3 regions of the Shewanella sp. JNE2 genome follow, and region 2 is predicted to be linked to each of the others. Evidence: predicted binding sites of a transcription regulator. Region 2 holds the regulator's gene; each other region holds the start of a gene.
The links. The regulator NrdR, encoded in region 2, represses ribonucleotide reductase genes. The targets are predictions, from matches to a motif close to AAACACNANATNTNGTGTTT.

Region 1 (7,443 bases), 1.6 Mb from region 2:
CAACAAGCCAATGCCACGGCCTTCTTGACGTAAATATAAAATAAAACCGCAACCTGTTTCGGCAATATTTTGCATAGCCGTTTGTAGCTGAAAACCACAGTCACAACGCAGGCTAAATAGCGCATCACCAGTCAAACATTCTGAATGGATACGGCCTAAAACAGGCTCATCAGCACTAAGTGTTCCAAAGGTGAGTGCGACATGCTCTTTGCCTGTTTCTGTATCTTCAAAACCATGCATAGCAAACACACCCCAAGGAGTGGGTAACTTTGACGTCGCGACATATTTTATCGACATGACATAACCTTAACGACAACTCTCATTCCATGAGACGAAGAAACATCCCTAAAAACAAAACTAAGTTAGGCTCTTAAGCAACGAGCACCGTATTTTAAAGTGTATTGGGCAATCCATTCAATCAACTGCAATATAAATCAGGTTTGATTATATCTGATTGCCGACCTGACAATGAGGGAAGTAGCATATCATCGACACTCGAATCTATACTTGTTCTCCCCTATTTACTCGTGCCAGATTTACGTATCTTGAGTCTTAAAACTTCGCAGGAGCGTAACCCGTCACTTCGGTTAATCCCATCTCACGGCCGAGTGCCGTCATTGGGTGAACCACAACCAGACCCTTAACGGACTTTTTCAATTGCCCCATGTCCGCTTGTTCTGCTTTAGTCAACGCTCGATGAAAAGGCAGATGTTTAATATCATCTCCCTGCTTATGCAATAAGCGTGTATGTTGGCCTTTTACACTGCTAATTTGCTTAGTGACTGCAGCGATTTCGCGTTTGAACTGAGCAATAACAGCCTCATCACCTCGTTGTTCAGCCGCAGCAAGTTTACGACGAAATTTATCTAGCTTATCGTTAAGCTGCTGCAGTTCTTGCTTTAAATTCATTCTGTTACCTTAAATTACCTATGTTAGCCACAGTAAAATCTTAGCCTAATTATGCTAGCATCTGTGTCAAGGCTTGGGATTATAACAGCAAGTTGCAGATCCTCGTTACCGCTTTTATAACAAACGTATGATCTGATTACTGCTACCTCGAAATGGTAAACTTGGATCCGCTAAACTTTGTTCAAATTTTCCATCAACCAGTACATCAATGTAAGTAAGCACAGCCTTTTGCTGTTCAGATAGGTCATCAAGTACATAACCTGTCCATAGCCAAATGTCTTTATTCTCACATTCGGCTTTGACCCGTTTAACTAAGGCTAATACCGCCTCAAGATTAGCGGGCAATAAAGGATCGCCCCCGGAAAGTGACAGGCCTCGGCGAACAATGCGCTTATCATTAAGATCCGCAATAATACGATCTTCGATTGCTTTATCAAAAGGATGACCAGATCGCACATCCCAAGTACTTTGATTATAGCAACCACGACACTGGTGCTCACAGCCTGAAACAAATAAGGTTGCCCGGGTTCCCGGACCATTGACCACATCGATGGGATAATATTGGTGATAATTCATGAACTCAGTCCTAGGTTCAACACCTTGAGCCAATTTAGACTAAAACACGCAACGCAGCAGAGTATTCTCGTACTGCGTTCCAAGGTCAGTTTAACAGAAGAATAATGCAAGATGGTTACAAGTGTTTGATCCTACGTTTTACCTCTTCCTGCTTACCATGGTTAAATGGTCTTGCGTCTGGGCTACCTAAATAACCACAAACACGGCGAGTGACTGACACTCTGCTTGGCTCATGGTTACCACATTTCGGACAAGTAAACCCTTTACTTGTACAGCTAAATTCCCCAGTAAAACCACAGTCATAACATTCATCAATAGGCGTATTTGTCCCATAATAAGGTACACGGCTATAACTGTAATCCCAGACATTTTCTAATGCTTCGAGGTTATGCTGCATATTGGGATATTCGCCGTAGCAAATAAACCCACCGCTAGCAATTGCCGGATAGGGCTGTTCAAAATCGATTTTGTCATAAGGGTTTACGTGTTTTTCTACATCTAAATGAAAACTATTAGTGTAATAGCCTTTATCAGTGACGCCTGCCACTACACCATATTGCTTCGCATCCAATTTGCAGAAACGACTACAAAGGCTCTCACTGGGCGTACTATATAAGCTAAAACCATAACCGGTTTCTGCTTTCCAAGCATCAGTCGCAGCCTTGAGATAGGCAACTATCGCAATGGCCTTTTCCCGTAATTCAGTACTATCAAACACATGGGATTGAGTGCCATAGAGCGCATTAATGGTTTCATGTAATCCAATGTAACCTAATGAAATCGATGCTCTACCATTTTTGAAAATTTGCGCAATATCGTCATCAGCACGTAAACGCACACCGCAAGCCCCTTCCATATAAAGAATCGGTGCCACTCGTGCTTTTACGCCATTTAAGCGTTCGATACGTGTATCTAATGCTCTGCGGGCAAGTAATAGGCGTTCATCTAAAATACGGTAAAACTCGGCCTCATTACCATTGGCTTCTAAGGCGATACGAGGCAAGTTAAGACTCACTACACCGAGGTTATTTCGCCCTTCATGGACTAACTCACCATTTTCCTTATAAGTACCCAAAAAGCTACGACAACCCATTGGGGTTTTAAATGATCCCGTCACCTTTTCAACCTGTTCATAGTTGAGAATATCGGGATACATACGCATACTCGCGCATTTGAGTGCCATTTGTTTTACATCGTAATTGCAGTCTCCTGCCTTGTGGTTAATACCATCGCGAATAGCAAACACCAGCTTTGGAAATACGGCGGTTTTACGATTTTTACCGAGACCTGCCATACGCACTTTGAGCATAGATTGCTGAATGAGGCGTGATTCCCAAGAAGTCCCTAAGCCAAACCCAAAGGTGACAAATGGTGTCTGCCCATTGGCCGTGTGTAAAGTATTCACTTCATATTCAAGGGACTGAAAGGCATCATGGCATTCTTTTTCAGTTTGAGCAGTAGCAAATGCTTTGGCATCTTTAATCTGCCAATTCAACGCGACTTGGTAGTGTTTGTCATAACTTTTTGCCACGAAAGGGGCCAACACTTCATCAATGCGATTAATGGTCGTACCGCCATAAATATGGCTCGCGACTTGGGCGATGATCTGCGCAGTGACTGCGGTCGCGGTAGAAATTGACTTTGGAGTTTCAATCTCGGCATTACCCATTTTAAAGCCATGGGTCAGCATCCCCGCCAAATCAATGAGCATGCAGTTAAACATCGGGAAAAATGGCGAGTAATCGAGATCGTGGTAATGGATTTCACCCGCTTCATGGGCTGCCACAACGTCTTTTGGCAGAATATGACTCTTGGCATAATGCTTAGCCACGATGCCAGCCAGTAAATCACGTTGTGTTGGAATAACTTTTGAGTCTTTATTGGCATTTTCATTTAGCAGCGCGGCATTACTCTGTTCAACTAGACCACGGATCTCTAAATTTAATTTACTGGTCGCTTCGCGACAAATATCCCTGTCATGGCGATATTCAATATACACTCGAGCTAATGACTTATAAGGGCCTTCCATTAGCAAGTTTTCTACAGCATCTTGCAAATGATGAATATCAACTTCGGTTAATGAGGCAACACGTTGACTGACACAAGCAGCAACAGTCGCAGCATAGTCTTCATCCTCTATCCCAACCGAGTTTGCAGCGGCCATCACTGCATCTCTTATCCTTGTTTCATCAAAAGGTGTGCGGCAACCATCCCGCTTGATCACGACTGGCATTGTTCAGTTCCTCTCCATCCCGATTAAAATTAACACTACATATAGTGATTAAATAATCCATAAGCACAATATATAGCGTATTAAGCGGTATCAATGCTGAAACTTCCATGATCCAGATCATAGTTTCTAGGATAGAAGAAAAGAACAAATAAGAACTGTAGCAAAGCCCAATGATCTGAGCATCACACCTTGACCTAAGTCATAAAGCAGGCTATTGCACAGAAGTTGATAACATACCGGCTCTGCTCACAGTTATTCACTTTTTAATTAACGTTTTGCTAATGCTAAATAGCTACTTAATTGACCAGATGCAGATTGCTGAGCCCCAAGTGATGACGCTACTTGCATGGTTGATTTAAGCCCTTGCCAAAGTTGTTTTTGCTTGTCGGTCATAGGCGGTTCAGAGTTTATATACTCTGTTAATTGCCCAAATACCTTGGCGGCTTTTTGTGCTAATACTGGTGACTGGGCATCATCCATATTGGACAGCACACTTTTTGCATCGACTAAGGTGTTGATGAGTGAGCTATTAGGTGAATTTTTGGCGAGTGTTTTTAATTCATCATCCAAAAAATCCTGCAGTGATTGTTTGCTTGGCGTCTCCTTACTCGGCACTTTAATACCATTTTGAGATAAACGCTCTACCTGTGAATCGGATAAAATACCGTCCTGTTGTAATCGAGAAACTAATGCGGGAATATCGGCAACGCTGAATTTGCCGTCAGCAAAAAAATCCTTCGACATTGCCTGAATTTTTTGAGCCCGTAGTGCTCGTGGAGATAAGGCAATCTCATCAGAACTTGCTTGGTCGGACTTAGTCACACTCGATTGGGTTTGTGTCGTTTCAGCACTAGCATCCGTTTTGGTTGTACTAGCCTTTTGGCTGTTTACACCATAAGCATCAATGATGCTAGCACTGCTACGATTTAGGTTCAGAGTGTTTAAAATTGAATTCATTGTCAAAACTTTGGCGTCGATAAGTGATTTGCAATTTAAGCAAAAAATAGGCCAAACAATGAGTTGTAAAATAATGTATCAATAATTCATTCTCTATGCTCGTTTCCCCGCCATAATGCCGCTTCAATCAAATGAGCCACTTTCGCGACAGCAGCTTCACCAGCGGCAATCGCCTCACTGGCACGATGAAACTCCATTGTTCCTATCTCGGCCACTTCGGGTACGATACAAATATCGGGAGGATCACCCATTAAACGCGATCGCTTATGCCTTTGCTCCAAAATACCCATTGATTGCGACATCACAGCAATCATGCCCGGATTAGATTTGGTACCAAGGGAAAACTTATCCGTCAAACTACTCACATATTCTCTGCCACGGGCAAATAAATCCATAAATCCCGTATCCTGTCTAGCGGGCAAATCCATTTCTCCTTGAGTGGCCTTATGACTTGTCATATTAACAGGCAAAACCTGTAATCGTCCGGGATGATATCCATTTAAATCAACGGCAATCACAATATCGACCCCCATTGCACGACTCACCGACACAGGAACAGGATTTACCACAGCACCATCCACTAACCAGCGTTCACCTTGTCGAACGGGTGCTAGAATACCGGGCATAGAACAAGAAGCCCTAACCGCTTGGCGTAAATCCCCATGGCGAAACCAAATCTCTTGTCCTGAATATAAATCGGTTGCCACAGCAGCAAACGGACGATTAAGCTCCTCAATCTTCACATCACCAATACGGGATTGCAGAACATCGAAGACTTTATCGCCACCAATCAAGCCCCCTTTTCGCCAACGAATATCCATTAATCCTAAAACATCCCAACTGGAAAAACTTCGCACCCATTCTTCAAGTTCAGGTAAATGGTCATGGGCGTATGCGGCACCAACTAACGCCCCTATAGAACAGCCCGCAACTTTATCAGGCTTAACCCCCATAGCCGCTAGTCCATTTAATACACCAATATGTGCCCACCCTTTTGCCGCTCCACTACCTAAGGCAATACCAATAGTGGGTGACGTTCCCCTTACCATAAAATGCTTCCTCTTTACTGACCGATACACAGAATAACCTAAGTTTCCATCACATCGGCTGTCAATGGTGAAATACACATAATTAAGAGGTTGTAATGTCAATGCAAAATAATGCTACTGAGTGAAACTATCCCACGCTGTTTTTTCTCAAAATGGTACTAAACCGAGATAATTATCAATGTGGATAGCTGAGAACAGCCCTTTAAGGCTATAATCTGCCCTTACTACGTTTTTGGGGATATACCTTTGCAATTTACCGATTTTTCTCTGGACCAGCGTCTTTTACAAAGCTTAAAACATATGGGGATCACCGCACCCACCGCCATCCAGGAACAAGCACTGCCTATCGCATTGGCAGGTAAAGATTTAATGGCTTCGTCAAAAACAGGCTCGGGTAAAACCTTGGCCTTTTTGCTGCCAGCATTGCAAAGAGTTATATCCACCCGCTCACTCAGTAAACGCGATCCTAGGGTATTGATTTTATTACCGACACGCGAATTAGCTCACCAAGTTTATAGTCAGCTTCGCTTACTGGTGGCCAACACTCAGTACAAGGCGATTAGTGTACTTGGGGGGGAGAATTTTAATGATCAAGCTAAAGCATTAGCAAAAGAGCCCCATTTCATCGTGGCGACACCTGGACGCATTGCCGATCATTTAGAGCAAAAACATTTGTTCCTCAATGGATTAGAACTATTAATCCTTGATGAAGCAGACCGTATGTTAGACTTAGGTTTTGCACCACAGCTTAAAACGATCAATGAAGCCGCTGATCATAAACGTCGCCAAACCTTAATGTTCTCCGCCACATTAGATCACAGTGAAATCAATGATATTGCAGCTACACTGCTTAAAAATCCTGCACATGTTGCAATTGATGCATCCCATAGCGAGCACAATGACATTCATCAGCGTATTTTTCTTTGCGATCATTTAGATCATAAAGAAGCCCTGCTGACTCGCTTACTTCAGGATGAAACTCACAAACAAGTGATTGTTTTTACCGCAACCCGCCCCGATACCGAGCGATTAGCGGCAAAATTATCGACCCAAGGATTTGCGACTGCGGCACTGAGTGGCGACTTAAAGCAAGCTGCACGTAACCAAATCATGGATCAATTCGCCCGTGGCCAACAGCAAATCCTCGTCACGACCGATGTTGCATCGCGTGGTCTTGACTTACTCAATGTATCATTAGTAATTAACTTTGATATGCCTAAATTTGCCGAAGAATACGTACATCGTATCGGTCGAACTGGCAGAGCTGGCGCAAAAGGCGACGCGATATCCCTAGTTGGCCCCAAAGACTGGGATAACTTCAAGAAAGTCCAAATATTCCTCAGAAAAACATTTGAAATCAGTGTTATTCCGGGTTTAGAAGCAAAATTCAGCGGTTTAAAAGAGCTATCTAAGCAAACGCCAATCAAGCGTGTTGCAAAAACCAGCACTTCTGCTGGAAAAACCAAAGCTAAAACGGTTAAAGCCCCACCGTCTAGGGATAAACGTTTTATTACTGGGGTCGATATTGGCGATGCACCAATGCGTAGAAAGCCCACAGCCCCTTTACTGCAAGATAATGATACTGAAGAAGTTTAATTTTTAAATTAATATTGATAGTGTTGATGCTGTTATGCTCAAGACTATTAACTAGAACCATCAATGAGCGGAAGTGATTCGCGCATTGTTCTAAATTCCAGCGACAATAACGCTATTATTGAT
Region 2 (7,443 bases):
TCAACCGCACCTGGTACACGGACAACAGTGATATTGTCGTCGCTGACTTGGCCAAAACGTTTCAGCGTGTCAAGTGCACCTTCAAGCAAGCTCTCAACTAAAAAGCTGTTGAAACGCGAAATTACAATCGCAACTTTGGCATTTTTCGCTTCGATATTACCTTGAACTATGTTCATTATCTTACCTAAATTTTGCTAAAGCACCCAGCTCGGGGCGAAAAGTGGCGACATGATATCACAGCCAATTGCCCAGAGCCCTATGCAAATTATCAGAAATTGTTAATTTTACTTCAGTGTCACTTTGGGGTTTCAGTCCGCCACATACTCAGTCACTTCAAGGCCAAAGCCTGAAAGTGAATGGTAGCGTTTAGGCGAGCTGAGCAGACGCATCTTAGTCACGCCAAGGCTAGCGAGGATTTGCGAACCCACACCCACACGGCGCGACGTCCCCTGCCATTTTGCAGAAGCAGGCGCTTGGCCTTGATCTTCGGCTTCAAAGGCTTTCACCTTAGAAAGGATTTCACAGGGATGCTCTTGATTCCCGAGTAAAACCAATACACCACCTTCTGCAGAAATACGCTCCATCGCCTTTTCGAGTGGCCAGCTGCGTTGCTGATCGCGCTCTGAGTGGAGTAAATCGTTGAAGGTGTTTTGCAAATGCACGCGCACCAAACAATCTTCTTTCACCTCTCCTTTGACTAAGGCGAAATGCAGTTGATTGTCGATTGTGTCTCTAAAAGTCACCATATCGAACTCACCGAAACGGGTCGGTAGTTTGCATTTAGCTTCACGCACAACCGTGGTTTCTTTGGTATTGCGATACTCGATTAAAGCCGCGATAGTGCCGATTTTGATGCCATGCAACTCGGAGAAAATCTCTAAATCTGGGCGACGTGCCATAGTGCCGTCTTCGTTTAAAATTTCAACGATAACGCCCGATGGCTCAAGTCCCGCAAGACGGGCTAAATCACAACCCGCTTCAGTGTGGCCTGCGCGGGTTAATACGCCGCCGTCCTGTGACATTAACGGAAAGATATGCCCAGGTTGCACTAAATCAGCCGCTTTAGCGTCTTTAGCCACGGCCGTTTTTACCGTCACAGCGCGATCGTGGGCCGAAATACCAGTTGTCACACCTTCAGCCGCTTCAATAGAAACCGTAAAGTTAGTCGAGAACTGAGCGTTATTATTCGTCACCATTAAAGGCAGATTTAACTGCTGGCAACGGGCTTTAGTCATGGTCTGGCAAATGAGTCCACGGCCATATTTGGCCATAAAGTTAATCGCTTCTGGCGTGACCATTTCGGCCGCCATGATCAAATCACCTTCGTTTTCTCTGTCTTCGTCATCCATCAAAATAACCATTTTGCCTTGACGAATATCTTCGATGATCTCTTCTATACTGTGCAGCGCCATTGTAGGACCTTTATAATGTGACTTGTTATGAAATTTTATCTCTTAGCAAAACGATTGCCAGTGCACTAACGCACAAACCCGGCACGGGCTAACATTTCCATGGTGACGCCACCGCTCTTGCTGTCTTTGCCATCATAATTCATTAAGCGTTCAAGATAACGGGCGATTAAATCTACTTCGATATTCACCTTATCGCCCGCTTGCAGGTCGATTAAGGTGGTTTCACCTGCGGTATGGGGCACTATGGTCAAGCGGAATCGACTGCCATCCACTTCGTTCACCGTCAGACTCACGCCGTCAATGGTAATGGAACCTTTGTGGGCTATGTAACGCCCAAGCTCTGCGGGTGCGGCTAACCAAAACTCGATGGCTTGACCACGCACTAAGCGTTGCTCAACCGTTGCGATACCGTCCACATGGCCGCTGACCATATGGCCACCTAAACGCGTGGTGGGAGTAACGGCCTTTTCAAGATTCACTTTAGTGCCCACTTTATAGTTGGCAAACCCGGTTAGACTCACTGTTTCGGCTGAAACATCAGCCACATAACCGTCGGCTAGTTGCTGCACAACCGTTAAGCATACGCCATTGGTGGCAATACTGTCGCCTAAACGCACATCGGTTAAATCCAGTTTGCCGCTCACCACGGTAAGACGAATATCATCGCCTTTACGCTCCAGTTTGCGAAGGGTGCCAACGGCTTCAATAATCCCAGTAAACATGGTCAACTCACTTAATTAAATAAAGAAGTATCAAGCTTAACGCTCAAGGTTAAACGGGTATCAGGCCCTAATTTGCGCTCATCGACCAACGTGAGTGCAGGAATGTGTGCCATGGTTTGATAATCGGGCAGTTGCAGCAGATTACGACCATGCCCACCGAGGATTTTCATCGCTTGGTATAGCACTAACTCATCGGCAAGCCCCTCGGCTAAAAAAGCGCCCGCTAAGGTTGCCCCCGCTTCCACCAGCACGTGATTACAGCTTTGGCCTAAATAGCTTAATAGTTCAGGAAGCGAGACGCGACCTTCAATTGCAGGTAACAGGAGGCAACTCACATGGGAGGGCAATTGTGCTTGAAACTCTGCGGGATAAGCCACGGTCGAGACCAAGAGTATCGGCGATACAATAGCCAAACATGCAGCAGATAACGGCAAACGGGCGCGACTGTCGAGTATGACTCTTAATGGCTGAAGTAATTGCGCCTCGGTTACCCTGTCTTTTAAGCTACCAAGCTCTTGATAACGCACATTGAGTGAGGGGTCGTCCGCCAATATGGTTTCAATTCCCGTGACCAACGCGCAGGAACGTAAGCGTAAGCGCTGCACGTCACGGCGGGATTCTGGGCCAGTTATCCATTTAGACACACCATTAGACAGCGCAGTTTTTCCATCAAGACTCGCGGCTAATTTTACCGTAACTCTGGGTAAACCTGATTCCATCCGCTTCATAAAGCCTAAATTTAAGGCATAGGCTTCATCGCGATGTAATCCCACATCCACTTCAATGCCGGCGTCACGCAGCATTTGAATACCGCGCCCCCCCACTTGCGGATTTGGATCTTCTACCGCCACCACCACACGTTTAACGCCAATATTGATCAGCGACAAGGCGCAGGGCGGTGTGCGACCATAATGACTGCATGGTTCTAAGGTGACATAGGCTGTTGCGCCGCGGGCGCGTTCACCAGCCATACGTAGCGCATGCACTTCGGCGTGGGGTTCACCCGCTTTTTGATGATAACCTTCACCGATGATTTGGTTATCTTTAACGATAACGCAGCCCACACTAGGATTGGGCCGAGTGGTATAAAAGCCTTTGCGTGCCAATTGAATCGCGCGGCTCATCATTTGAATATCGAGTGCGGACCAAGTTATGTTCAAGCTCATGTTCAACCCTGTTGTTAAAGGTTTCGGCTTTCACCTGTCTTATAAATCTGTTTTTTTACGTCTGCGACAACTGCACGTCTACCTTCTAAGGCGACAAAAGCTGAATAACTACTTTTGCAGTTTGGCGATGGCTTCGCCAAATTCAGACACGTCTTCGAAGGCGCGGTATACGGAAGCAAAACGTATATAGGCAACTTTATCGAGGTTCATCAATTGTTCCATCATCAAGTTACCCACCATTTCTGACGGCACTTCCCGCTCGCCCGTGGCGCGCAGAGTGGACTTGATTTTGCTGAGCGCTTGCTCGATTTCATCCATAGACACAGGACGTTTTTCAACGGCGCGCAACATTCCACTTTGGAGTTTTTCTTCATCGAAGGGTTGGCGTGAACCATCACGCTTAATCACTCGAGGCATGACCAACTCAGCGCCTTCAAAAGTGGTAAATCTTTCATGGCATTCGGTGCATTCTCGGCGACGGCGCACTTGATGGCCTTCTGCCACTAATCGGGAATCGATGACTTTAGTATCTGTCGCGCTGCAAAATGGACAATGCATTGAGCCTCCTGCCAGTCAATGGAATAAAGCCTGAGCTTTACGGTGCAATCTTGCATAAATCTGCTCGATTTAAGTCTAAGATTTTAGCAATAAAAATGGCCGCAAGATGCGGCCATGGGATTTTATCCTATTTATGGGCTGAGGTTAACCATCTGATGGTGGTTAGACTCAGCACCACAAAAAGGAGACTATTTACAAATTAACCGTAAACAGGGAAACGTGCGCACAGTGCCAATACTTGGCCCTTCACTCGCTCAATCACTGCAGGGTTGTGAGCATCATCGAGAATGTCACAGATCCAGCCAGTTAATTGTTTTGCTTCCGCTTCTTTAAAGCCGCGGCGTGTAATGGCTGGCGTACCGATACGCACACCTGAGGTCACAAAGGGTGAACGAGGATCATTTGGCACTGAATTTTTGTTCACGGTAATGTTGGCGCTACCTAAGGCAGCATCGGCTTCTTTACCCGTTAAGTCACGACCAATCAGGTCAACTAGCATTAAGTGGTTGCTGGTTCCGCCAGAGACGATTTTGTAACCGCGCTCAAGGAATACTTCAACCATAGCTTTAGCATTGTTAACCACTTGCTGTTGGTACACTTTAAATTCTGGCTCTAGGGCTTCTTTGAACGCCACCGCTTTACCGGCGATAACGTGCATCAATGGACCACCTTGACCACCAGGGAATACAGCAGAGTTGAGCTTTTTATATAGCTCTTCATCATCGGCAGCAGATAGGATCACACCACCACGAGGACCGGCTAAGGTTTTATGGGTCGTTGACGTCACAACGTGCGCGTGTGGTACTGGGTTTGGATAAACGCCCGCGGCGATAAGACCGGCAACGTGTGCCATGTCTACAAATAAATAAGCACCGATTTTATCTGCGATTTCACGCATTTTTGCCCAATCAACGATACCTGAATAGGCAGAGAAACCGCCGATCATCATCTTAGGCTTATGTTCTATGGCAATACGTTCCATCTCGTCGTAGTCGATTTTGCCAGACTCGTCGATACCGTAAGGAATGATGTTGTACAGTTTGCCAGAGAAGTTAACCGGTGAACCGTGGGTCAAGTGACCACCGTGAGCTAAGTTCATGCCCAGTACGGTATCGCCAGGTTTTAACAATGCCATGTAAACAGCGCTGTTTGCCTGTGAACCTGAATGAGGTTGTACGTTAGCGTAAGTTGCGCCAAACAGTTGTTTAGCACGTTCAATCGCTAAGGTTTCAACTACGTCCACATACTCACAACCACCGTAGTAACGCTTGCCAGGATAGCCTTCAGCGTACTTATTGGTTAACTGTGAACCTTGCGCTTCCATCACGCGTGGACTGGTGTAGTTTTCAGAAGCAATCAGCTCAATATGCTCTTCTTGACGCAGAGTTTCATTCTGAATTGCGTTAAACAGTTCCGGATCATAATCTGCGATATTCATATCTTTTTTCAGCATTGCTTACTCCAGCTGCCAATTCTTATAGGTAGGGTTGCGCGGTATTCTACTCGGATCGTGACCACAATCCCAGTATTTGAAACATGAAATTCCTGCAGATAGTGCTTGAACTTGGCTCATTGTCGAGTTGAGTTCGGCGCGCAATCGAGTAGAATTAGCCGCATCATTAGTCACTTAAGATAGAGAAAAATGGCTCAGTTTGTTTACAGCATGCTGCGAGTGGGTAAAGTTGTTCCACCTAAGAAGCAGATCCTTAAAGATATTTCTTTAAGCTTTTTCCCCGGTGCCAAAATTGGCGTATTAGGCCTCAACGGTTCAGGTAAATCCACCCTACTGCGCATTATGGCGGGTATCGACACCGAAATTGAAGGTGAAGCGCGCCCAATGCCGGGCCTCAAGATTGGTTACCTGCCGCAAGAGCCTAAACTCGATCCGACACAAACCGTGCGTGAAGCGATTGAAGAAGCGGTTTCTGAAGCCAAAAACGCCTTAAAACGCTTAGACGAAGTTTATGCTGCCTACGCAGAACCCGATGCAGACTTCGATGCCCTTGCCAAAGAACAAGGCGAACTCGAAGCCATTATTCAAGCCCAAGATGCCCATAACTTAGAGCATATCCTTGAGCGTGCTGCTAACGCCCTGCGTCTGCCAGATTGGGATGAGAAAATCGAAGTGTTATCGGGTGGTGAACGTCGCCGCGTGGCGATTTGTCGCTTGCTGCTTGAAAAGCCAGAAATGCTACTCCTCGACGAACCCACCAACCACTTGGATGCTGAGTCCGTGGCATGGCTTGAGCACTTCCTGCAGGAATATGCCGGTACTGTGGTCGCGATCACCCACGACAGATACTTCCTCGACAATGCTGCTGGCTGGATTTTAGAACTCGACCGCGGTGAAGGTATCCCATGGGAAGGTAACTATTCTTCATGGCTTGAGCAAAAAGACGCCCGTCTGAAGCAAGAATCTGCCGCAGAAAGCGCCCGTCAAAAAACCATTGCGAAAGAATTAGAATGGGTGCGCCAAGGCGCTAAAGGCCGTCAGTCTAAGGGCAAAGCCCGTATGGCGCGCTTTGAAGAACTGAACACTAACGATTACCAAAAACGCAACGAAACCAACGAGCTGTTTATTCCGCCCGGACCGCGTTTAGGTGACAAAGTTATTGAAGTGAATAACCTGACTAAGTCCTATGGTGACCGCGTCCTTATTGATAATCTGTCGTTTTCTGTACCTAAGGGCGCTATCGTCGGCATTATCGGTGCCAACGGTGCGGGTAAATCGACTCTGTTCCGCATGTTATCGGGCGCTGAAACGCCTGACAGCGGCACGATTGAACTGGGTGAAACTGTACAACTGGCCTCGGTTGAGCAGTTCCGCGATTCGATGAATGATAAGAACACTATCTGGCAAGAAATTTCAGGTGGCCAAGACATCATGCGCATCAACAACATGGAAATTCCGAGCCGCGCCTATGTGGGCCGCTTTAACTTCCGTGGTGCGGATCAGCAAAAAATTATCGGCACACTATCGGGCGGTGAGCGTAACCGCGTGCATTTAGCCAAACTGCTGCAAGCGGGCGGTAACGTCTTGTTACTCGACGAACCGACCAACGACTTAGACGTTGAAACCTTGCGCGCATTGGAAGAAGCGATTCTGGAATTCCCAGGTTGCGCTATGGTGATTTCGCATGACCGTTGGTTCCTCGACCGTATCGCGACCCACATTCTGGATTATCGTGACGAAGGCCAAGTGAACTTCTACGAAGGTAACTACACAGAATACTCGGCATGGCTGAAAAACACCTATGGCGCCGATGTGGTTGAGCCACACCGCTTGAAATACAAGCGCATGATTAAATAAAAGGTTCTAGGTTCTAGGTTCTAGGTTCTAGGTTCTACAAGCCTACAAATGGAGTTTAACTCGAAAAGGTTAAGCTCCTTTTTATTCCATTCAATATTCCATTCAATTTAGGGCGTGAATTTTATCGCTATTTCAAACTGGCACTATTTCAATTCAAGCTGGCAAAGTAGGCCACCAGCATATCCATCATCACTCTTAAGGCGGGCTGCATATGTTTGCGGGATTGATACACACCATACACACCGAGGGACTGAGGTTTAAACTCAGTTAATAAA
Region 3 (7,443 bases), 950 kb from region 2:
CACAAGAAACGTATTGCGGTGATGGGCGCAGGCCCTGCTGGGATGGCATTTTCGGTTTATGCGGCGATGCGCGGCCATGAAGTTGTCTTGTTTGAAGCGAAATCTGAAGTCGGCGGTCAATTTAATCTGGCACGTAAAATCCCCGGAAAAGAAGAGTTTAACGAGACTATTCGTTATTTCCTCAATCAAATCAAACTGTATAAAATCGATTTGCGGTTAAATACTCGGTTAGATGCCAAGGTGTTAGAAACGGAGACGTTTGATGAAATCGTTATCGCATCAGGCGTGGTACCCAGAGCATTAAACTTCCTAGGATTTGACAGCCATAAAGTGGTGGATTATCAACAAGTGCTCACAGGCCAAGTCAGTATTGGCGATAAAGTCGCCTTAATTGGTGCCGGCGGTATTGGTTTTGATATGGCGCATTACCTATGTGAATCCGAATCGAGCACATTACATCCTGACAAATGGTTAAAACAGTGGGGCATTGATAAGCAATATCAACATGCGGGCGGTTTAAGTGAGCCTGAGACCGATAATCCAGAACACAGACAAGTCTATTTATTGCAACGCAAAACCTCAAAAATGGGCCAAGGCTTAGGTAAAACGACTGGCTGGATCCACCGCTTAGTGTTAAAGCAACATGATGTGAAGATGAAAACGGGTGTGAGCTACAACAAGTTTGATGATGAAGGATTGCATATTCGCGTTGGCGAGCAAGCAGAAGTGTTGCCCGTCGATAATGTTATCCTCTGCGCTGGCCAAGAATCTAATCGCACGTTAGTGGATGAGATGAAAGCAACAGGCATTCCTGTGCATTTAATCGGCGGTGTAGATGTTGCTGCAGAACTTGATGCGAAACGGGCTATTCGCCAAGGTGCCGAACTGGCGATGCGGTTATAGAGCCATTTTGAAGAACCCATATAAAATTAAAGCCTGAATCTTAATCAGGCTTTTTTTATTGTATTTTCAACATTATTGCCGCAAATACGCTAAGGTTTAAATGTTTAAATTAAGCAACATAACTCACCCATAACTCATGCAGAGGGAATTCGCTATGCAGCTTAACACTATCTTTAACGCTAAGGTCACCATCAGCCTTATCACTTGTCTATTATGTGGATTAGTGATGAGTTTTTCAGCGCATAGTACTCCACAGTTTGACGAGCAGCGTGCTAAAAATGCCGGTGCCGATGAATACGGTATGAAGCACTATGTCATGGCCTTTTTAAAGCGGGGCCCTAATAGGGATAGAACACAGGCACAGGCCGAGCAATTACAACGGGCGCATTTGAACAATATCACTCGCCTTGCCAATGAGGGTAAATTAGTGCTGGCAGGGCCCTTTTTACACGATGGCGAATTACGCGGCATTTATGTTTTTGACGTTACTACGGTTGAAGAGGCAAAAGCCTTAACGGAAACCGATCCTGCAATTCAAGCGGGTAGCCTAGTATTGGAGTTATTACCTTGGTATGGCAGCGCCGCACTGACAGAGGTGAATGAACTGCATAGGGTGATGGCGAAAAAAGATATTTAACAGCCAAGTCGCTAGACTCAATTAGCAGAGGTTATTCTTCGCACACTTCGGCGATTTTTGGTGAGATCTGCGGCTTTGCACTATGGGATATGGTGCTCTGTGTTGGTGAATGGGTGTGGCCCGTTTGCTGTGGCTTTCTGGCCACATTGGCTGCGTAGGTGACAACAGTCGCCCCTTCGGGGGATAAATCGAGTTCTAAATCCTCCGAAGGTATACAGCAGCAGGGTAGGCATTCGTCGTTATTCAGCTCGGCTAAGGGCTCGCTTAAATAGCTGACTTTACCGCTGATAATCCTCGTCTTGCAGGCACCACAGAAACCGCTTCGGCATTCAGAGAACATCTTGATGTTCTTCGCTTCGAGTGCTTGCAACAAAGACCCCTGTTGCTCGGTAAAGAGCAGCACAGGTTGGCCCTGAAGGCGCACTATGGGCGCCTTCGCAAAGGGGCTTTTGGCTAAATTGGGGCTGAAGTGCCTTGGTTTTGCCACTGTAGGTCTACCTAGAGATCGAAGTCGAGGAATTCATCACCATCCACCGCCGAGTCAATTTGCCCGACAAGATAAGAAGACACTTCTACTTCTTGGGGGGCAACTTGTACTGCATCACTTTCTAGCCAATTTTTCATCCAAGGCAATGGGTTGGTACTTTCTGGATAAGGTTGTGGCAGATTGACGGACTTCATGCGTTGATTGGTGATAAATTCAACATATTGACAAAGAATTTGCTCATTCAAGCCAATCATAGAGCCATCTTTGAACAGGTATTTTGCCCATTCTTTTTCTTGCTCGGCGGCTTTTAAGAACAGATCGTAGGCTTCCTGTTGGCACTGCGCCGCAATTTCGCCCATTTCAGGATCGTCTTTACCGCCCTGCATAATGTTTAAAATATGCTGAGTACTGTTTAAGTGTAAGGCTTCATCACGGGCAATTAAGCGAATGATTTTTGCGTTACCTTCCATTAGCTTACGTTCAGCAAAGGCAAAGGAACAGGCAAAACTCACGTAGAAACGAATGGCTTCGAGGGCGTTCACAGACATCATGCACAAATAGAGTGCTTTTTTCAGTGTACGGGTATTTACGACTAATTCTTCGCCATCAATAAGATGGGTGCCAGCACCAAATAGGTTGAATACTTGCGTCAGTTTAATCAAGTGGTCGTAGTATTCGGCAATGTCCGTTGCGCGGCGTAAAATTTCTTTATTCACAACGATATCGTCAAAAATCACCGAGGGATCGTTGACGATATTGCGGATAATATGGGTATAAGAGCGTGAGTGAATTGTTTCAGAAAAAGACCAAGTCTCGATCCACGTTTCCAACTCAGGCAATGATACTAAGGGTAAAAATGCGACATTAGGTGAACGCCCTTGAATAGAATCGAGCAGCGTCTGGTATTTCAAGTTTGAAATAAAAATATGCTTTTCATGATCGGGCAGATCGTTGTAATCAATTTTATCGCGACTGACATCAACTTCTTCGGGGCGCCAAAAGAAAGATAACTGCTTTTCTATCAGTTTTTCGAACACTTCATATTTTTGTTGATCATAGCGTGCCACATTGACCGATTGACCTAAAAACATAGGTTCGCGGGTAGCATCGTTAGGTGTTTGACAGAAGGTAGAGTAGGCCATGTTGCTATTTTTCCAATGGGCAGGGATCCCAAAGGGACCCCTGCAAAACCGTTAACGTAAAAGACTAGATTTTACAGGCACCGCCTGCACATCCATCATCTTCTTTCTCTAGGTTGGTGATGTCATCGTGTTGATCCGATGCACCATCGCGAGTGTTATGGTAGTACAAGGTTTTTACACCCAACTTATAGGCATTGAGCAAATCTTTCAGTAGCGTCTGCATTGGCACTTTACGGCCTTCGAAACGTGAAGGATCGTAGTTGGTGTTGGCCGAAATCGCTTGATCAACAAACTTCTGCATAATGCCCACTAACTGCAAGTAACCGTCGTTGCTTGGCATTTTCCATAGCAATTCATAGTTATCTTTTAGGATGTCAAAATCAGGCACTACTTGCTTGAGTTGACCGTCTTTACTGGCTTTTACGCTGATAAGTCCACGTGGTGGCTCGATACCGTTCGTCGCATTTGAAATTTGTGATGATGTTTCAGACGGCATCAAGGCAGACAATGTTGAGTTACGTAAACCGTACTGCTTAATATCGCTGCGCAGTGATTCCCAGTCTAAATGTAACGGCTCATTACAAATCTTATCTAAGTCACGTTTGTAAGTATCAATTGGCAAAATACCTTGGGAGTAGGTGGTTTCGTTAAATAACGGACAAGCACCTTGCTCTTTCGCCAAGTTCATAGAGGCTTTCAGTAAGTAGAACTGAATGGCTTCAAAGGTTCGATGAGTCAGATTGTTTGCACTGCCATCGGAATACTTCATGCCATTTTTGGCTAAGTAGTTCGCGAAGTTAATTACACCTATACCGAGTGTGCGGCGGTTCATTGATGCAATTTGTGCCGCTTTTATTGGATAATCTTGATAATCCAATAGGTTATCCAGTGCTCGTACTGCTAAGTCGGCCAAGGGCTCAAGTTCTGAAAGTTCCTTAATCGCTCCGAGGTTTAAGGCTGACAAAGTGCAAAGGGCGATTTCGCCATTAGGATCATCAATGTTATTTAATGGCTTAGTTGGCAGTGCGATTTCAAGACAGAGGTTAGATTGTCTGATCGGCGCAACTTTTGAATCGAATGGGCTGTGAGTGTTACAGTGATCCACGTTTTGGATATAGATACGACCTGTCGAAGCGCGTTCTTGCATCATCAGTGAAAACAGTTCGACGGCTTTAATGGTCTTCTTACGAATGCTGCTGTCTTGCTCATATTGCAGATATAAACGCTCAAATTCGGCTTGATCCTCAAAGAAGGCATCGTACAAACCGGGTACATCCGATGGGCTGAATAAACTAATATTCTCGCCTTTGATCAGACGTTGATACATGACTTTGTTCAGCTGCACACCGTAATCAAGATGACGGATACGGTTGTCTTCTACGCCACGGTTATTTTTCAATACCAGCAGAGATTCGACTTCTAAATGCCAAATAGGATAGAACAGGGTTGCAGCACCGCCACGTACACCGCCTTGAGAGCAAGACTTGACCGCCGTTTGGAAATACTTATAGAAAGGTAAACAACCTGTGTGGAAGGCTTCGCCGCCACGGATTGGGCTACCTAATGCACGAATACGACCGGCGTTAATGCCGATACCCGCACGTTGGCTAACGTACTTCACGATTGACGATGCGGTCGCGTTGATTGAGTCTAAGCTATCGCCACACTCAATTAATACGCATGAACTGAATTGACGCGTTGGCGTACGAACACCCGCCATGATAGGCGTGGGTAAGGATATCTTAAAGGTTGATACCGCATCATAGAAATCTTTCACGTATTTCAGACGTGTTTCTTTTGGATAACGGGCAAACAAACAGGCCGCCACCAGAATATAGAGGAACTGGGCGCTCTCATAAATCTCGTGGGTCACGCGGTTTTGAACTAAATACTTGCCTTCAAGCTGTTTAACCGCTGCGTAGGAGAAATTCATATCGCGCCAGTGGTCGATATAGGTATCCATAAGGTCAAGTTCTTCGCGGGTATAATCCTGCAGAATGTGCATATCATACTTGCCAAGTTCAACGAGTTTAGTCACATGATCGTACAAGGCTGGCGGTTCGAATTGACCAAAGGCTTTCTTACGCAAATGAAACACCGCTAAACGGGCAGCAAGGAACTGGTAGTCCGGTGATTCGGGTGAAATTAAATCCGCTGCCGCTTTGATAATGGTTTCGTGGATAGTTTCGGTGGGAATACCATCGTAAAACTGCAAATGCGAGCGAAGTTCAACTTCAGAAACAGAAACGTTTTTTAATCCCTTGGCTGCCCAAGTAATTACGCGGTGTATTTTTTCGAGATCGATATTCTCACGTTCACCACAGCGTTTTGTGACTGTTATAGTGCTATTCATTGAAGAGAGGCCTTGGTTCTGATATCTATTCAGGTGAGCTAAGTCACCGTACGTTTCCTTGTAAAACAATCAACAAACATCCCTTAAATACTGCTGACCTCCTAAAATGGCGTCAATTGAGTGGGGAGTTTTTAGTGTGTCTGATTGTTACCGATACACAAGATATGGTGTTTTAAATAATCTGAGATACAAGATAGTGAGGTTTGACGCTATTTGCAAGTTAGAATTTCGGGGGTATCTTGTGGATATCTTGAGGATAAGCAGTTGTGTTAGTAATGGCTAACCCTGAAGTGCTATTTCAGAGTAGTGTACATGATCCATGTCGACTTTTTGCGCGATCTCACTTGAGATCGCGATCGCTAAAATAAGCAGCAGTTCGATCAAACCACTCAACTAACGGGTTGCAACTAAAGCCTGATGGACAGCCAAAGGTGAACTAAATTGTGCCAATGCAGGCCAATTTTGTGGTTTATCTTCTTCCCCTAAATAACCCCATAATGCCACACCGCCGACCATACCTGCCGCTTTGGCGGCGAGTAAATCTCGTTCAGCATCTCCTAAGTACAGTATATGTTCAGGGGCGCAGTTAAGCTGCTGCGCACCCAGTAACATAGGCGCCGTATGGGGTTTAGCATAGCGGGTTGAATCGCCGCTGATAACAACTTGCATCCGCTGGTGCAAATTCAGTTTTCTAACCAGCGGACGAGTAAAGCGCGCTGGTTTATTGGTAATAACGCCAAATGGCAGTTGCTGTAGCTCAAGCCAGTCGAGCAATACATCCATACCGGTAAATAATCGACAATAGTCGCCATTAATACGTTGATAGTGGGCGAGTAGCCCTTGCTGGATCTGAATACGCAGGGACTCATCAGCATTGGGGAGCGCGGCATCAACTAAGGCAAAACTGCCGTGGGAAGCGGCGCTGCGTAGTAGCTCGAAGGGTTTTGCTTCAATCCCCGCGTCACAGAGACTTAAGTTCAGTGCCTGCACAAGATCTGGCGCGGTATCGGCAAGCGTACCATCAAGATCAAACAGTACCGCTTTAACCTGTGACAAACTCATGTTAATCAACCTTCTGGGTTGCAATCATATAATTGACATCAACCCTTGGGGTGTACTTAAAAATGCCTGTTAGTGGGTTATAGGTTATTCCAACAGCGTCTTTGCAGATAAGATCTGTATTATCTACCAGCTCGATCAGCTCTGAGGGTTTGATAAATTTATTATGATCATGGGTGCCAACTGGTAGCATTTTTAGCAGGTATTCGGCACCTAAAATCGTTTCAACATAAGATCTTAGATTGCGGTTAATGGTTGAGAAAAATACGAAGCCACCGGGTTTTACCATATCGCAGCAAGCCTTGATGACCGATTGCGGATTAGGCACATGCTCGAGCATTTCCATGCAAGTTACCACATCGTAATAGCCTTGATGATCTTGGCTATGGGCTTCGGCCGTATTTTTTACATAAGTGATGTTTACACCGGTTTCCAGCGCGTGAAGACGCGCGACTTCTAAGGGTTCTTCACCCATATCCAGACCATCAACCTCGGCACCGATACGCGCCATACTTTCAGATAAAATGCCTCCACCACAACCCACATCGAGCACTTTTTTACCGAAAATACCGCCAGCGGTTTGATCGATATAGTTTAAGCGCAGCGGGTTTAGTAGATGCAGCGGCTTAAATTCGCCGTTAAGATCCCACCAAGTCTCGGCCATACGTTCAAACTTTGCGATTTCCTGTGGGTCTACATTGGTATTATGTTGCATGGGATTACCTGAAGCGGCTGTATTGTGCGGCTATTATAACGACTATGATTGATAAACAAAGTGTTCGCTGGCTCTAAGTCCTTGTGGTTGAGTGAAATTTAGACAATTTTCATCTCTGTAGCAACTCACTGTGCCCTAAGTCGCCTT

Region 1: the regulator NrdR is predicted to act here: its motif matches at 3,749-3,768, upstream of nrdD (anaerobic ribonucleoside-triphosphate reductase).
Region 3: the regulator NrdR is predicted to act here: its motif matches at 5,676-5,695, upstream of nrdA (class 1a ribonucleoside-diphosphate reductase subunit alpha).

The regions. Positions count from the first base shown of each region.
Region 1 is NZ_CP096169.1:1,696,542-1,703,984, reverse strand. Features, by position in the region: gene ribA (GTP cyclohydrolase II) at 1-297, opposite strand, end outside; gene MZ182_RS07575 (YibL family ribosome-associated protein) at 553-909, opposite strand; gene nrdG (anaerobic ribonucleoside-triphosphate reductase-activating protein) at 1,024-1,485, opposite strand; gene nrdD (anaerobic ribonucleoside-triphosphate reductase) at 1,601-3,718, opposite strand; gene MZ182_RS07560 (hypothetical protein) at 3,986-4,675, opposite strand; gene rssA (patatin-like phospholipase RssA) at 4,762-5,724, opposite strand; gene MZ182_RS07550 (DEAD/DEAH box helicase) at 5,971-7,320, shown strand.
Region 2 is NZ_CP096169.1:3,253,216-3,260,658, forward strand. Features, by position in the region: gene ribE (6,7-dimethyl-8-ribityllumazine synthase) at 1-176, opposite strand, end outside; gene ribBA (bifunctional 3,4-dihydroxy-2-butanone-4-phosphate synthase/GTP cyclohydrolase II) at 309-1,412, opposite strand; gene MZ182_RS14585 (riboflavin synthase) at 1,478-2,134, opposite strand; gene ribD (bifunctional diaminohydroxyphosphoribosylaminopyrimidine deaminase/5-amino-6-(5-phosphoribosylamino)uracil reductase RibD) at 2,146-3,300, opposite strand; gene nrdR (transcriptional regulator NrdR) at 3,409-3,858, opposite strand; gene glyA (serine hydroxymethyltransferase) at 4,058-5,311, opposite strand; gene ettA (energy-dependent translational throttle protein EttA) at 5,501-7,168, shown strand; gene MZ182_RS14610 (LysR family transcriptional regulator) at 7,317-7,443, opposite strand, start outside.
Region 3 is NZ_CP096169.1:2,303,699-2,311,141, reverse strand. Features, by position in the region: gene MZ182_RS10405 (FAD-dependent oxidoreductase) at 1-903, shown strand, start outside; gene MZ182_RS10400 (YciI family protein) at 1,058-1,540, shown strand; gene yfaE (class I ribonucleotide reductase maintenance protein YfaE) at 1,572-2,027, opposite strand; gene nrdB (class Ia ribonucleoside-diphosphate reductase subunit beta) at 2,039-3,169, opposite strand; gene nrdA (class 1a ribonucleoside-diphosphate reductase subunit alpha) at 3,234-5,522, opposite strand; gene MZ182_RS10380 (HAD family hydrolase) at 5,916-6,584, opposite strand; gene ubiG (bifunctional 2-polyprenyl-6-hydroxyphenol methylase/3-demethylubiquinol 3-O-methyltransferase UbiG) at 6,586-7,296, opposite strand.